DNA from 2 places in the Variovorax sp. GW821-FHT09D05 genome. Region 2 is predicted to be linked to the other one. Evidence: predicted binding sites of a transcription regulator. Region 2 holds the regulator's gene; the other holds the start of a gene.
The links. Region 2 encodes sigma-54, which starts transcription at its own class of promoters, with help from an activator protein. Its sites were predicted from a motif close to TGGCANGNAANCTGCTTT; they were not measured.

Region 1 (7,677 bases), on a different contig from region 2:
GCGGCCTGTTCGAGTGCTGCCAGCACCTCGCGCGTGTTCGTGAAACTGCGCGTGGGCAGGTCTTCGCGCAATAGAGCCTTCTCGAGCACGAAGCGAATCGATTGGTCGTCATCAACTATCCAGATCGGCTTCATGCATCTCCTCTGTTGCCGGTGGCTGCGCTAGGGCAGCGGTATCAATATCTTGAAATCGGTTCGGCCCGGGACGCTGTCGCACTCGATCACGCCGTGATGCTGTTGCACAAAAGTTTGCGCGAGCGTCAATCCCAGCCCTGTCCCGCCTTCCCTGCCCGATACCAGCGGATAGAAGATGCGGTCCTTGATCGTGTCCGGCACACCCGGTCCATTGTCGATTACATGCAATTCCAGTGCCAGTCGATACCACTGCTTGTTGAAGATCACCTGACGGGCTATGCGCGTCTTGAAAGTGATCTGCGCGTCGCCTGCCGCGCGGCGCTCGGTCAGCGCCTGCGCCGCGTTGTGCGTGATGTTGAGCGTGGCCTGGATGAGCTGCTCGCGGTCGCCGCGGAACTCGGGAATGGACACGTCGAAATCGCGCTCGATGTGCAGGTCGCGCGGAAACTCCGCGAGGATGACCGAGCGCACGCGCTCGCACACCTCGTGGATGTTGACGTCGCCCACCACGTGCGGACGGCGGTGCGGCGCCAATAGCCGGTCGACCAGCGTCTGCAGCCGGTCGGCCTCGTGGATGATGACCTGGGTGTATTCGATGAGGTCGCGCGACTCGACCTCCATCTGCAGCAGCTGCGCCGCGCCTCGGATGCCGCCGAGCGGGTTCTTGATCTCGTGCGCGAGATTGCGGATGAGTTCCTTGTTGGCCTGCGCCTGGTCGATGAGGCGCTCTTCGCGGTCTTGCCGCACCTGCTGCTCGAGCGGCGACATCTCGATGATGAGCTCGCCCTTCTTGTCGCCCTGCGCAAGCGTGACCTGCACGGGCATCAGCTCGTGGTTGACGCGGCGCAGGAAGGCCTCATAGCGCAGCGTTGCAAAGTCGTTGCTGCTCGCACCGTCGATGGCCGTACGCAGCACCTGCGGCTCATGAAAACACGCGCCGAACTGCGAGCCTTCGAGCGTGCGGCGCGAGGTGCCCAGTGCGTCTTCGAGGCCTGCGTTGGCGAACAGCACGGAGCCGTTGCTGTTGACCACCGCGATCAGCGTGGACAGCAGGTCGAAGGACTGGAAGCGCGGATTGGCGCCGGTCGCCTTCTTCCCGAACACCATGACTACTGCGGCTGCTGCTTGTTCGGCAGGCGGCCGATTTCGCGGCGGATGCCGGCGATGTCACTCTCGTTGCGCGCCAGCTCAGCCTTCATTTCGGCGACGCGGTCCAGGTACTTCTGGTAGTTGCGGCCTTCGCTGCCCTGCTTCTCGGGCTCGCCGTTGTTGTATTCCTTCTGCAGCTCGGCCTGGCGTGCCTCGGCCTTCTTGAGCTCAGACTCGAGCACCGAGCGAGCCTCGCCGTCACGGGCACGCTGGTCGACGCCTTCGACACGCGGGCTGCCCGCCGGCGCACGCGCCGCGGAAGAGCCACCGGACGACGCAGAGCCACCGCCCGAAGACTTGGTGCCTTGCACGACCGTGACGTTGCCGCCTTCCATGACCTTGCAGCCCTTCTGCTGGGCGATGGTGGCGTTGTTGGTGTACTCGTTGCCGCAACGCCAGACGCGTTCCTGCGCGAGCGCCGGCAGCGCGATCAATGAACCGGCCAGGAAAATGAGAGAAGCAGTCTTCATGTGTATCGGTGGAGGGCGGCGACAAAGGTGCATTTTCGTGCAATTCGATGCCACCAGTGACAAGATGTTCCACTCCATTGAAAAAGGACGGCCGTGGCCGTCCTTTTTCATTACATCCCCGCCAATGGATTGGTGAGGTTGTACTTCGCTCGATTACAGCGAGTAGTACATGTCGAACTCGACCGGATGGGTCGCCATGCGGAAGCGCGTGACTTCCTGCATCTTCAGATCGATGTACGCATCGATGTACGCATCGGTGAACACGCCGCCCTTGGTCAGGAACGCACGGTCCTTGTCCAGGTATTCCAGGGCTTGGTCGAGGCTGTGGCAGACGGTCGGGATCAGCGCGTCTTCTTCCGGCGGCAGGTGGTACAGGTCCTTGCTGGCGGCTTCGCCCGGATGGATCTTGTTTTCCACGCCGTCGAGACCGGCCATCAGCAGCGCAGCGAAGCCGAGGTACGGGTTCATCAGCGGATCGGGGAAGCGCGCTTCGACGCGGCGGCCCTTCGGGTTGGCCACGAACGGGATGCGGATCGAGGCCGAGCGGTTCTTGGCCGAGTAGGCCAGCTTCACCGGGGCTTCGAAGCCGGGCACCAGGCGCTTGTAGCTGTTGGTGCCGGGGTTCGTGATGGCATTCAGGGCACGGGCGTGCTTGATGATGCCGCCGATGTAGTGCAGCGCGAAGTCCGAGAGACCTGCATAGCCGTCGCCGGCGAACAGGTTCTTGCCGTCCTTCCAGACCGACTGGTGCACGTGCATGCCGGAGCCGTTGTCGCCGACGATGGGCTTGGGCATGAAGGTGGCGGTCTTGCCGTAGGCGTGGGCCACGTTGTGGATCACGTACTTCTGCAGCTGGACCCAGTCGGCGCGCTGGACCAGCGTGCTGAACTTGGTGCCGAGTTCCATCTGGCCGGCGTTGGCCACTTCATGGTGATGCACTTCGACCGGGATGCCGAGCGATTCGAGCACCAGGCACATTTCCGAGCGCATGTCCTGGAAGCTGTCGACCGGGGGAACCGGGAAATAGCCGCCCTTGACTGCCGGACGATGGCCGGTGTTGCCGTGCTCGTATTCCTTGTCGGTGTTCCACGAGGCTTCTTCGGAGTCGATCTTCACGAAGCAGCCCGACATGTCGTTCTTCCAGCGGACGCCGTCGAACACGAAGAATTCGGGTTCCGGACCGAAGAAGGCGGTGTCACCCAGGCCCGAAGCCTTCATGTACGCCTCGGCGCGCTTGGCGAGCGAACGCGGATCGCGCTCGTAGGCCTTGCCGTCGGCGGGGTCGATCACGTCGCAGGTCAGGATCAGCGTCGTTTCTTCGAAGAAGGGGTCGATGTTGGCGGTGTTCGGGTCGGGCATGAGCTGCATGTCCGAAGCTTCGATCCCCTTCCAGCCAGCGATGGACGAGCCGTCGAATGCGTGGCCCGAGGTGAATTTGTCTTCATCGAAAGCCGAGACCGGCACGGTCACGTGCTGCTCTTTGCCACGGGTGTCGGTGAAGCGGAAGTCGACGAACTTGACCTCGTTTTCCTTGACGAGCTTGAGTACATCGGCGACGGTCTTTGCCATCAGTTTCTCCTGAGTTGGATGGTGGTTAGGAATACAGGGACGAGGGATGCAGTTTCTGTGCCATTGTCACCTCACTCGATGAGGCTTTAGTGGCCGCCGCAAACCCCAAATGAAGGCGGAATTTCACCAAAATGGTGCGCTCAGCATTAACGCACCAATTCTGGACCAAGCTTGGCATCAAAGGTGTGCAACCCTTCGATCAGCTGGACATAGGCGGCATCGAGCCGGCCGGGGTCACCCTTGACGCCCAGCTCGATGTGGCGGCCGTATTCGGGGTGATCGACGCTCGGCAGGCTGAACACCTTGATGCCGGCGTGGGTGGCCTCGATGGCCTGCATGAGCGGCGTCAGCGTGGCTTCCATGGCACCGAAAACGATCACCGACTTCTCGGCGACGGCATTGCGGGTAAACAGTTCGGCGTAACGGCCGTCGAGCACGGACTCGATCATCGGCCAGGCCATGACGGGAAAGCCCGGCACGAAGTGCACGTCGCCGACGCTGAAGCCGGGGATCTTGTTGTACGGGTTGTAGATGAGCGCGGCGCCCTGCGGAAACACGCCCATGTTGAGCCGGTGCACGTTGTCGGACCGGTCGGGCTCGTAGGGCACGCCCTGCTCACGCGCGGTGTCCTGCATGCGCTCGCGGATCAGCAGTTCGGCCTCGGGGTGCAGCGCCAGCGGCACGCCCAGCGCCTTGGCGGCGCACTGGCGGGTGTGGTCGTCGGGCGTGGCGCCAATGCCACCGGTCGAGAAGACGATGTCGCCCGAGGCGAAGGCGCGCGCCAGCGCGGCCGTGATGCGCGCGGGCTCGTCGCCCACGTATTCGGCCCAGCTCAGCTGCAGGCCGCGCGCGGCGAGCAACTCGATGACCTTGGCCATGTGCTTGTCGGCCCGCTTGCCGGAAAGGATCTCGTCGCCGACGACGATGAGACCGAATGCGCGTGTCATGGTGAACCCCATTGGGAAAGAGCGGCCTTGCTGGCCTCTTCGGCTTCGAGGGCCGGTGTTGTGCCGTTGGCGGCCGATGCCTCGGCCACAGCGCGCTGGGCACGCAGCCGCGCGAGCGCGTCAAGGCAGTAGTGAGCGAACCAGAGCGCCGAAAAGGCGAAGACCAGTGTGTAGATCCAGATGGCGATCGGCACCAGCACGAAGAAGGCGGCGGCGAACAGCAGGCCCGATGCCCAGACGATGCTGGGCGCCGCGCCCAGGTAGCCGCACAGCACGCCGATGCACAGCAGCGGCAGCCGGTGCGCGCGCAGCAGCGCGGCGCGCTCCTCGGGACTGGCGTGCTCGGCCAACGCATCGAAGCTCATCACTCGATAGGTGAGCCAGCCCCAGATCAGCGGCGGCAGGATCAGCACCAGCGGCGGAATGAGCCACAGCGGCATCGACACCACAAGAGCGATCAGCGCCAGGATGGTGACGCCGAGCGAACGCGCGACGCTGCCGAAGAACGAAGCGCCCTTTTTCTGCTCGAGCGAGGGAAAACGCCGCTCGCCCACGAGCTTGGTCAGCGCAGGCGCCATGAAGCCGGCCACGATCAGCAGGCAGACCACCACGATCAGCGGCGTGGCAGCGAACACCACGACCAGGGACGCCAGCGCGAAAGTGACGTCACCCGAGAAAAGACGGCCGATCCAGGCCCAGAAGCTCGACAGCAGCGGCCAGGCGTCGAGCGCGCCGCGTGTCCAGGTCACGGCGGAGTCCCAGTAGAAATAACCGAGCCCCGCGGCCAGCACCACCATCAACCCCAAAGGAAGCAGCGACAGCACGATCACGCGCGGCAGCATGCAGTAGGCGACCGCGCGCCAGAAGGAGTCGAGGAGCAGGCGCATTGAGCAGCGAGGATAACGCCTCGGACGAGCCGTTCAGGGGCCGGAGCCCCTCAACCGCGACCGACCATTCGCTTCAGGCCGAGCCACTGCTGGGCCCAGAAACCGCGCCCGTATTCGCGCACGCGGCCGTCGGCGCTGGGTTCGACCTGGTCGCGGATGCCGGTCGGGTCGTAGCGGTTCTCGAAGTTGGCGGTGCGAAACAGCATGTCCCACCAAGGCAGCAGCACGCCGAAGTTGTGGCCGCCGAGCGTGCTCCTGCCGTTCGATTCGTGCCCCAGCCCGATGCTGTGGTGCAGCCGGTGGAAACGCGGGCTGATCCACAGCCGCTCGCCGATGGCGCCGAAGCTCAGCCGCAGGTTGGCGTGCTGCAGGCTTTCGCTGAGCTGCGTGAAGGCGACGAAGGCAATGAACTGCCCCGGCGCGACGCCGATCAGCTGCGCCACGATGACGATCAGCGTGTCGTGGACGATGTCGTCGAGCAGGTGATTGCGGTCGTCGCTCCACATCGTCATCTGGCGCTGCGAGTGGTGCAGCGAGTGCAGGCCCCACCACCAGTTGAACTGGTGCTGGCCGCGGTGGATCCAGTAGCCGACGAAGTCGAGCACCACCAGGTAAATGGCGAAGGCGACCACCGGCACGTCGGTCACGCCGGGCCACACTTCGTCGAGGTGGAAGGTGCCCCACCCCGCCGTGCGCAGGCTGCCCATCGCATCGTCGAAGAAGGGCTGCAGCGTGAAGAAGATCGCCAGCCGGAACAGGCCGAGCCGGTGAATCAGCGTGTAGAGCATGTCGATGCGGATCGCGTGGCGGTCGACTACCGGCTCCACCGATCGCCAGCGCTGCAGCGGCCCGATGATCGCCAGCAGCACCAGGATCTGGATGACGCCGACCAGCAGCCAGCCGGTCGCGTCGAAGGCATCCTCGGTCCAGCCGCCGAGGCCGACGGCGTAGACCAGCGGCTGCACGGCGGCCTCGAAGAACCAGCCCTGCATGGCGGAAAAAGCGTCTGTCAGCCAATCGATCACGGCGAAAACTCGTTCAGGGGTGAGATGCAATCCAGGCGCGGAAGTCCGGGTGCTGGCGCAGTGTCTGGAAGCAGAAGCCCTTGGCCTTGAGCCCGACGATCAGCGGCTCGAGGTTGGCCGGAGCCCATGGGTCCTTGCGCGACCAGATGCCCAGGTGCGCGAGCAGGATGTCGCCGGGGCGAATGGTGTCGAGCGCCTGAGTCAGCAGCTTGGCGTTGCTGAATTTCTCGCTCGGCAGCTCGTCGCCGAGGAAGCCGGCGGGCGCCCAGCCGACGTACTTGTAGCCACAGCCTTCGGCGGCGGCCAGCAGCGCGGGCGAGGTCTTGCCGCCCGGCGCGCGGTACAGCGGCAGCGGCTTCTTGCCGGTGATGGCGGCCAGCCGGTCGGACGACTTGCGGATGTTGGCGCAGTACTCGGCCGCGCTCCAGGTCGATTCCTTGCCGTCCTGCGGACCTGCCGAGGGCTTGATGCGGAAGCTCGGCGGCGTGCCCTTGACGTCGGCGCGCCAGTACGCATGGTCGTAGGTGTGCGATCCGAACTCGTTGCCTTCGGCCGCCCTCGCCTTCCACCAGGACGCCCAGTGGTCGTCGAGGCTGTCGCCGTCGGTCTGGGTGCGCTCGGCGGCGGCGAAGAAGGTGACGCGCACGTCCTGCCGCTTGAGCACGTCGGCCACCAGCGGGGCGATGCCCATGTGGCCGGTGTCGAAGGTCAGGTAGACGGGCTTTTCGCAGGTGGCGCCCGGTGTCGCCCCCCAGGCGACGGGAGCCACGACTCCGGCCAGCGACAGCGCGAGGGCCGCGCCGATACGGCTAGATGCGCTTGGCATGATCGAGCGTCCAGACGCCATGCGGCGAACGGCCGACATTCACCTGCCGCACGACCTTGTTGCTGGCCAGGTCGACCACGCTGAGCTTCTTGATCCAGCGCGAGGTCACGTACAGGGTCTTGCCGTCGGCCGACAGGTCCATGCAGTCGGGACCGCCGGGCACGGGATAGGTCGCGATGACCTTCAGCGTCGCCAGGTCGATGCGGCTGATGGTGTTGGCCACGCGGTTGCTCACGAACACGCTCTTGCCGTCGCCGGCCGAGCGGAAGGCGTGGGCGCCCTTGCCGGTGGGGATCTTGCCGACCAGCTTGGGCTCGGCGCCGGCCACGTCGAACACCTGCACGCCGTCGCTGCCGGTCAGGCCCACCAGCAGGGTCTTGTCGTTGTGCACGCCGAAGATGTCGGCAGGCATGGTGCCGGTGGCAACGCGCCACTTGACTGTTTGCGTGGGCAGGTCGACGGCGATCATCTCGTCGCTGTCCTGCATCGTCACGTAGGCGATGGTGCTGGTGTTGTCGATCCAGATGTGGCTGGGCGTCTTGCCGCTGGCGATGCGCTTGGCCAGCTTCAGGTCTTTGCCGTCCCAGCGGTAGATGTCGACGTGGTTCAGGCGGTTGCCGGCCGTGACGAACCACTTCATGTCGCGCGAGAACTGCAGCTGGTACGGATC
Region 2 (7,677 bases):
CCGGCAAGATCGAGGTGGTCGAGTTCTTCTCGTACAACTGCCCGCATTGCAACGACTTCGAGCCGGCGCTGGAAGCCTGGATCAAGACGGTGCCCAAGGAAGTCGCCTTCCGCCGCATCCCCGTGCCTTTCGTGGGCAACGACGTCGAAGCCAAGCAGCGCCTGTACTACGCGCTCGAGGCGATGGGCAAGGTCGACGAATATCAGCCGAAGGTGTTCAACGCGATCCACGCGCAGCGCCAGAACGTGAACGGCGACGCCAACATCATTGCCTGGGCCGCCGCCAACGGCCTGGACGGCGCCAAGTTCAAGGAAGTCTTCACCTCCTTCGGCGTGGCCAGCAAGGCCAAGCGCGCCTCGCAAATGACCGACGCCTACAAGGTGGCTGGCGTGCCGGCAATGGCCGTGGCCGGCCGCTGGTATGTGGATGGCGAAACCGCCGGCAACATGACCAAAGTGCTTCAGGTCGTGAACTATCTGATCGGCGAAGCGAAGAAGGGCTGACCCCCCAGGATCGCGGTCCGGCGGAGCCGGTTCCGCGGTGTTCCAGGAAGAAAGTCAAGCCCGCATCGGCGGGCTTTTTCATCTGTGCGTGCGGGGCTGACGCAATCAGCCGCATACAATGCCGAGCAAGTTTCGTGCCTCTATGACATTGCACTCTCACCCCACCACTCCCTTCCTTCGTCGCATCGGCCGCCTGGCCGCCGGCGCGCTGTTGCTGGCCGGCCTTGCCTCGGGCGCACTGGCCGAAACCGCCGACCGCACCAAGCCGATGAACATCGAGTCGGACTCGATGCGCTACGACGACCTGAAGCAGACCAGCGTGTTCACCGGTAACGTGCTCGTTACGAAGGGCACGATCATCATCCGCGGCGCACGCATGGATGTACGCCAGGACCCCGAGGGCTACCAGTACGGCGTGGTCACGGCGGCACCGGGCAAGCGGGCCTACTACAAGCAGAAACGCAATGCGCCCGACGAGTGGATCGAGGGCGAGTCGGAAGTCATCGAGTACGACAGCCGCGCCGACAACGTCAAGTTCATCCGCAACGCCACCATGCGCCGCCTGCTCGGCGCTACGCCGAACGACGAGAGCCAGGGCGCGCTGATCGTCTACGACCAGAGCAACGACACCTACACGGTCAACGGTTCCACCGTGCCGCCGAACACCGCCGTCAACGCGTCCACCCCGGGCGGGCGCGTCAAGACCATCCTGACCCCCAAGGCCGCCACCGCACCGGCAGCCGGTGCCTCGGCTCCGGCCGGCGCGAAGGCGGCGCCGCCGGCGCCCACGCCCGCACCCGGCAAGGGCCTGCGCCAGAGCACCACGCTCAGTGACCAGGGAGAAACCCGCAAGTGATCGAAACCGCAGGAACGCAGGACGCCAACGGCGCACCGGGCAGCCGCCTGATCGCGCGCGGCCTGAAGAAGAGCTACGGCAGCCGCACGGTCGTGAAAGACGTCTCGCTCGACGTGCAGAAGGGCGAAGTCGTCGGGTTGCTCGGGCCGAACGGCGCGGGCAAGACCACCTCGTTCTACATGATCGTGGGCCTGGTGCGCGCCGACGCGGGCGACATCAGCATCGACGGCGAGCCCATCGCCCACATGCCGATCCACCGCCGCGCCCGCATGGGCCTGAGCTACCTGCCGCAGGAAGCCTCGATCTTCCGCAAGCTCACGGTCGAGGAAAACGTGCGCGCCGTGCTCGAGCTCCAGAGCGAGCCCGACGAGAACGGCAAGATGGCGCCGCTGTCGAAGCAGCACATGGACGAGCGCCTGGCCGAGCTGCTGGCCGACCTGCGCGTCGACCACCTGCGCGATTCGCCCGCGCTCGCGCTGTCGGGCGGCGAGCGCCGCCGCGTCGAAATTGCGCGTGCGCTGGCTACGCAGCCGCGCTTCATCCTGCTGGACGAGCCCTTCGCCGGCATCGACCCGATCGCGGTGATCGAGATCCAGCGGATCATCAGTTTCCTGAAGGAGCGCGGCATCGGCGTGCTCATCACCGACCACAACGTGCGTGAAACGCTGGGCATCTGCGATCACGCTTTCATCATCAGCGACGGGCATGTGCTGGCACAAGGCACACCCTCGGAGATCGTCGACAACGCCGAAGTACGCAGGGTGTACTTGGGCGAACACTTCCGCATGTAAGGGCGGGAGCGGTTCCCATGAAGCAAGGGCTATCCCTTCGCGTCTCGCAGCATCTGGCGTTGACGCCACAGCTGCAGCAGTCGATCAGGCTGCTTCAACTCTCCACGCTCGAACTGAGCCAGGAGGTGGAGCAGATGCTCGACGAGAACCCGTTCCTCGAGCGCACGGCTGAAGAAGCGGCGCGCGAGGAATTCGGGCTCGACACGGCCGATGCCCCGGTGCCGCGCGACGACGGCGGCGATAGCGGCGACGGCGAAAGCGACTTCGCTTCGCCCGCCGCCAGCGCGTCCACTGCTTCCACCGAAACCAGCACCACCACCACGGCCGACACCGACGGCCCCGCTGCCGAGATCACCGAGCGCGAGCCCGACTGGGAAGGCGACGGCACCGTCGACATGGCGCCCGACGACAGCGAATGGGGCAGCGATGCGCCCGCGCGCCAGAACAACCTCGGCGACGACGAACGTGCCGACGCCACCGAACTCGCGCGCAGCCAGGAGTCGCTGCAGTCCTTCCTGCATCGCCAGGCGCTGAGCCTGCGCCTGAACGAGAACGACAGCGCCGCGCTGCGCTTTCTCATCGAATCGCTCAACGACGACGGCTACCTAGAAGACTCGCTGCCCGCACTGGCCTCGGGCCTGGCCGGCGACGACAACGACCAGTTCGACGACCTCGTGCATCACTTTCAGGTGGCGCTCGGCCTGCTGCAAAGCCTGGAACCCGCCGGCGTCGGCGCGCGCGACCTCGGCGAATGCCTGGGCATCCAGCTGCGCGCCCTGGCCCGCGAGGACGAGACCGACGAGGAAGAACTGGTCCGCAAGACCGCCATTGCCATCTGCAAGCAGCCAATGGAGCTGCTCGCGCGCCGCGACTTCAAGCGCCTGGCCACGCTCACCCGCAGCAACGAGGAGCTGGTGCGCTCGGCGTTGCAGATCATCGCGCGGCTCGAGCCGAAGCCGGGCCGGCGCTTCGTCGACGTCGAGCGCAACATCGTCATTCCCGACGTGATCGTCACCAAGACGGGCCGCGGCACCAATGTGAAGTTCCGCGTCATGCTGAACCCCGAGGTGATGCCGCGCCTGCGCGTGCACGACATCTATGCCGGCGCACTCAAGTCGCACAAGGGCGAAGGCAGCCAGGCGCTGTCGCAGCGGCTGCAGGAGGCGCGCTGGTTCATCAAGAACATCCAGCAGCGCTTCGACACCATCCTGCGCGTGAGCAACGCTATCGTCGAGCGGCAGAAGAGCTACTTCGTGCACGGCGAACTCGCGATGCGTCCACTGGTGCTGCGCGAGATTGCCGACGAGCTGGGCCTGCACGAATCGACCATCTCGCGCGTGACCACCGCCAAGTACATGGCCACGCCCTTCGGCACGGTCGAGCTCAAGTACTTCTTCGGCTCGGCGCTGGGCACCGAGACCGGCGGCAATGCGTCGAGCACCGCGGTGCGCGCGCTGATCAAGCAGTTCGTCAGCTCCGAGAGCATCAAGAAGCCGCTGTCGGACAGCCAGATTTCAGAGATGCTGAAAGAGCAGGGCATCGAGTGCGCGCGCCGCACCGTGGCCAAGTACCGCGAGGCGCTGCGCATCGCGCCCGCCAACCTTCGCAAGGCCCTGTAGAAAGCCACCGATGACCCGTCGCCTGCCGTCGCTTTCGCGTTGTGGGCATTGGGTTTTCGTCATGGCGGCGGTCTTGCTGTTCGCAGGCTGCGCCACATTGCCCGACGAGGCGCCGCGCCCGCCCACCAAGGCCATGGCCGTGTCAGCCGACACCGCGCTCGGCAAGATCGCGCTGGCCTCGCAGCCCGACCCCGACCTGAGCGGCTTTCGCCTCATGCCCGGCGGCGACTTCGCCTTCGACACCCGTATCCAGCTGGCCCGTCGCGCGCAGCGCACGCTCGACGTGCAGTACTACCAGATCGAGAACGACGAGACCGGCCGCTACCTGATGCGCACCCTGCGCGACGCCGCCCAGCGCGGCGTGCGCGTGCGGCTGCTGATGGACGACCTCTACACCTCCGGCGAAGACGAGCTGCTGCTCGGCCTGGCCGCCACGCCCAACGTGGAGCTGCGCCTGTTCAACCCGTTCCCGGCCGGGCGCGGCAGCCTGCTGAAGCGCTTCAGCGCGTCGCTCTTCGACTTCAGCCGCGTGAACCGCCGCATGCACAACAAGCTGTTCATTGCCGACGGCGCGATGGCGGTGGCGGGCGGGCGCAACATCGGCAACCAGTATTTCAGGCGCACGGCGGGCGAGAACTTTCTAGACCTCGACACCTTCGTCACCGGCGCGCTGATCCCGCGGCTGGGCAGCCTGTTCGACCAGTACTGGAACAGCATCTACGTGCGGCCGATCCAGTCGGTGGTGGCCAGCGACCTGTCGCGCGAGGAGCTGCAGAAGCGCTTCGATGTCGCCACCGGCCCCGACACCACGCCACCGCCGCCGCCGCCCGCGCCCAACGACCTGCTTGGCTACAGCCCGATGGCGGAAGACCTGAACGCCGGCAAGCTCGGACTGATCTGGGCCACCGCAGAGGCCTACGCCGATTCGCCCGAGCGCGTGATCGGCAAGACCGCCTCATACGGCGGCGTGCCGCTGCTGGACGTCGACAGCGTGCGCTACAACGTGGTCGAGCAGATGCGCCGTGCGCGCTCCGAGGTGACCATCGTCTCGCCCTACCTCATTCCGGGCGCCTCGGGGCTGGAGGTGATGCGCGAGATCCGCGGCCGCAACGTGAAGATCAGCGTCGTCACCAATTCGCTGGCCGCCACCGACGAGCCGCTGGTGCACACCGCCTACCGCCGCTACCGGCCCGACATGCTCAAGCTCGGCGCCGACCTCTACGAACTGAGCTCCACGCGCACCCGGCGCAGCGTGCGGCTCGGCCTGTTCGGCACCTCGGTAGGCAGGCTGCACGCCAAGTCGGCGGTGATCGACCGGCGCATTCTTTTCGTCGGCTCGATGAATTTCGATCCGCGCTCGGAGACGCACAACACCGAGATCGGCCTCTTCATCCGCAGCCCCGAGATGGCGCAGCAGGCGCTCAAGCTCATCGACGTGCTCAAGCAGCAGGGCGCCTACCGGCTGCGCTTTGCCGAGGGCAGCAACGAGTCGCGCATCGAATGGGTCAGCGACGACGCCGGCAAGCTCACTGTGCTGAGCGAGGAGCCCGACTCCGGCTTCTGGGACCGGACCATGCTCGAACTGCTGGCGCCGCTGACGCCGGAGAGCCTGTTGTAGCGTCGGCTCAGTTGCCGCGCACGGCCGACCAGATCAGCCGCAGGCCCAGCAGCCCCATCACGCCGCCGGCGGCCCGGTCGATCCAGACCTTGTAGCGCAGGTAGGCCGAGCGTGGCGCTGCCGAGGAAAGCGCCAGCGCCACGATGGCGTACCAGCCCGTCTCGATGCAGAAGATGACCGCCGGCACCGCCAGTGCGAGCACCAGCGGCACCTCGCGCGGCAGGAAGGCCGCGAAGATGCTGGCGTAGACCACGGCAGTCTTCGGGTTGCTGACCTGCGTGGCCAGGCCCAGCAGGAAGGTGCGGCCGCTACGGCCCTGCTGGCGCGGCGACCCGTCCGTCTCCTGCGCCGCCACGGCCAGCGGCTGCCGCGCGCCGCTCCAGATGCGAAAGCCCAGGTAGACGAGGTAGGCGCCTCCCAGGCCCTTGATGGCCACGTACAGCGCCGGCACGGCCAGGAACGCCGCCTGCAGCCCGGCCAGCGCGGCAATCGCGAAGACCAGCCCGCCGGCACCCATGCCCAGCGCTGCGGCCAGTCCGTCGGTGCGCGAGGTCACTGCGGTGCGCGCCACCATCACGAAACTGGGGCCAGGGCTCATCGCGCCCACAGTCATGGCGCCGGCGATGCCGAGCAGCGAAAGGGTGGTGTCCATCATGGCCTTGCCTTCTCCGGTGTCACTGCACGTTGACCGCTTCGACCTGCACCAGCAGCTTCACCTTGTTCTCGAAGCCGAAGTTCAGCCCCCAGGTGATGCCCCAGTCGCTGCGCTCCACGGTCGTCTCGAAGTCGCCGCCGCACACCTGGCGGTTGATCAGCGGGCTCAGGTAGCAGTTGAAGCGCACGGCCTTCAGCGTCACCGGCTTGGTCTGGCCCATCAGCGTGAGCGTGCCCGGCACGTCGACCACCTTGCCGCCGCTGAAGTCGATGCGGTCGGCCACGAAGCGGCCGGTCGGAAACTCGGCCACGTTGAAGAAGTCCTTGCTCTGCACGTGGCGGTTGAGCAGGTCGACGCCGGTGTTGATGGAGCTGATGTCCATCGTGATGTCGACCTTGCCGCTGGCGCCGGTACCGTCGATCTGCACGGAGCCGTCCTTGGTGCTGAAGCGGCCCCGGTTGGTGGTGGTGCCGTAGTGGCCCATTTCGTACATCACGAAGGTGTGCGTCGGGTCGACCACGTAGTTGGCGTTTTTCACCGGCCCGCCCGCGGGCTTGGCGGCCACGGCCGGCGCGGTGTATTCGGGCCCTTGTGGTTGCTGCTGTGCCGTGGCGCCGGTGAACGCGGCGGCCGACAGGGCCGCGGCGAGAAGGAGCTTTTTCATGGCGTTGGTTGTGTGGGTCATGAAAGAGAAAAGTGAGTGAGGGGAGGGCAGGCCCATTCGGCCGTTCACAGCGGCCCGAGGCCTGTGAGCGTGAACTTGAAGCGCACCTGCACCTCGTTGCCGACCATCGAGGTGTCGGTCCATTCGCCGTCGCCCACCTTGTAGTCGAGCCGCTGGATCGTAAAGCTTCCGGTGGCCACCGCGTAGTTGCCGCCGGCCGCCGCGATGCTGACGGGCACCGTCACGTACTTGGCCGTGCCCTTGATGGTGAGCTTGCCCGCCATCTCGAACTTGCCGTCGCCCAGCGCCTTGATGGCGCTCGACTGGAAGCTCGCCTGCGGGAAATGCGCGGCGTCGAACCATGGCTGCTTGGGCAACTCGGCATCGCTCATCGGAACGCCGAAGCCTGCGCTGGCCGTGTCGATCTGCAGCGCGACGCTGCCGCCCTCGGGCTTCTTCGGATCGAAGGCGACGTGTGCGTCGAACTTCTTGAACGTGCCTTCCACCGGCACGCCCATCTGCTTGGTGACGAACACGATCTGGCTCTTGTCGGCAACGAGCTTCGCGGCCGCGGGCTCGGCACCCGCCGGCAGTGCCATCGCGAAGGCCAGTGCCGCGAGCGACGGCAAAAGGCGGAAAAACAGTCGCTTCATCATCGAGCAGATTCCTTGCGTGGCCCGGGCCACATGCGTTTCAGAAGACCGTCGCGGTCGATCCAGTGGTGCTTGAGCACGGCAGCCACGTGCAGCAGCGTGACGCCCGCCAGCACGAAGGCGCAGTTGCGGTGCAGCGGCTGCAGCACTGCCTCGGCGAAGTCGTGGTCGACAGGCACGAAGTCGGGCAGCGGCAGCACGCCGAACCACGCGACCGGCATGCCCATGGCCGAGCTGTAGGCCCAGCCGGACAGCGGCACCGCGAAGAACAGCAGGTACATCAGCGTATGGCTGATGCGGTAGCTGGCCAGCTGCAGC

Region 1: a site for sigma-54 is predicted at 3,368-3,385, ahead of glnA (type I glutamate--ammonia ligase). Genes of this name have one in related genera too.

Annotation. Positions count from the first base shown of each region.
Region 1 is NZ_JBWKOZ010000009.1:174,917-182,593, forward strand. It holds gene ntrC (nitrogen regulation protein NR(I)) at 1-134, opposite strand, end outside; gene glnL (nitrogen regulation protein NR(II)) at 162-1,241, opposite strand; gene AC07O3_RS24405 (hypothetical protein) at 1,244-1,753, opposite strand; gene glnA (type I glutamate--ammonia ligase) at 1,907-3,322, opposite strand; gene AC07O3_RS24415 (competence/damage-inducible protein A) at 3,469-4,269, opposite strand; gene AC07O3_RS24420 (EI24 domain-containing protein) at 4,266-5,156, opposite strand; gene AC07O3_RS24425 (sterol desaturase family protein) at 5,207-6,181, opposite strand; gene AC07O3_RS24430 (polysaccharide deacetylase family protein) at 6,195-7,007, opposite strand; gene AC07O3_RS24435 (YncE family protein) at 6,991-7,677, opposite strand, start outside.
Region 2 is NZ_JBWKOZ010000007.1:423,836-431,512, reverse strand. It holds gene AC07O3_RS21245 (thiol:disulfide interchange protein DsbA/DsbL) at 1-503, shown strand, start outside; gene lptA (lipopolysaccharide transport periplasmic protein LptA) at 646-1,359, shown strand; gene lptB (LPS export ABC transporter ATP-binding protein) at 1,356-2,150, shown strand; gene rpoN (RNA polymerase factor sigma-54) at 2,168-3,769, shown strand; gene AC07O3_RS21225 (phospholipase D family protein) at 3,780-5,387, shown strand; gene AC07O3_RS21220 (LysE family translocator) at 5,395-6,042, opposite strand; gene AC07O3_RS21215 (YceI family protein) at 6,062-6,706, opposite strand; gene AC07O3_RS21210 (YceI family protein) at 6,772-7,359, opposite strand; gene AC07O3_RS21205 (cytochrome b) at 7,359-7,677, opposite strand, start outside.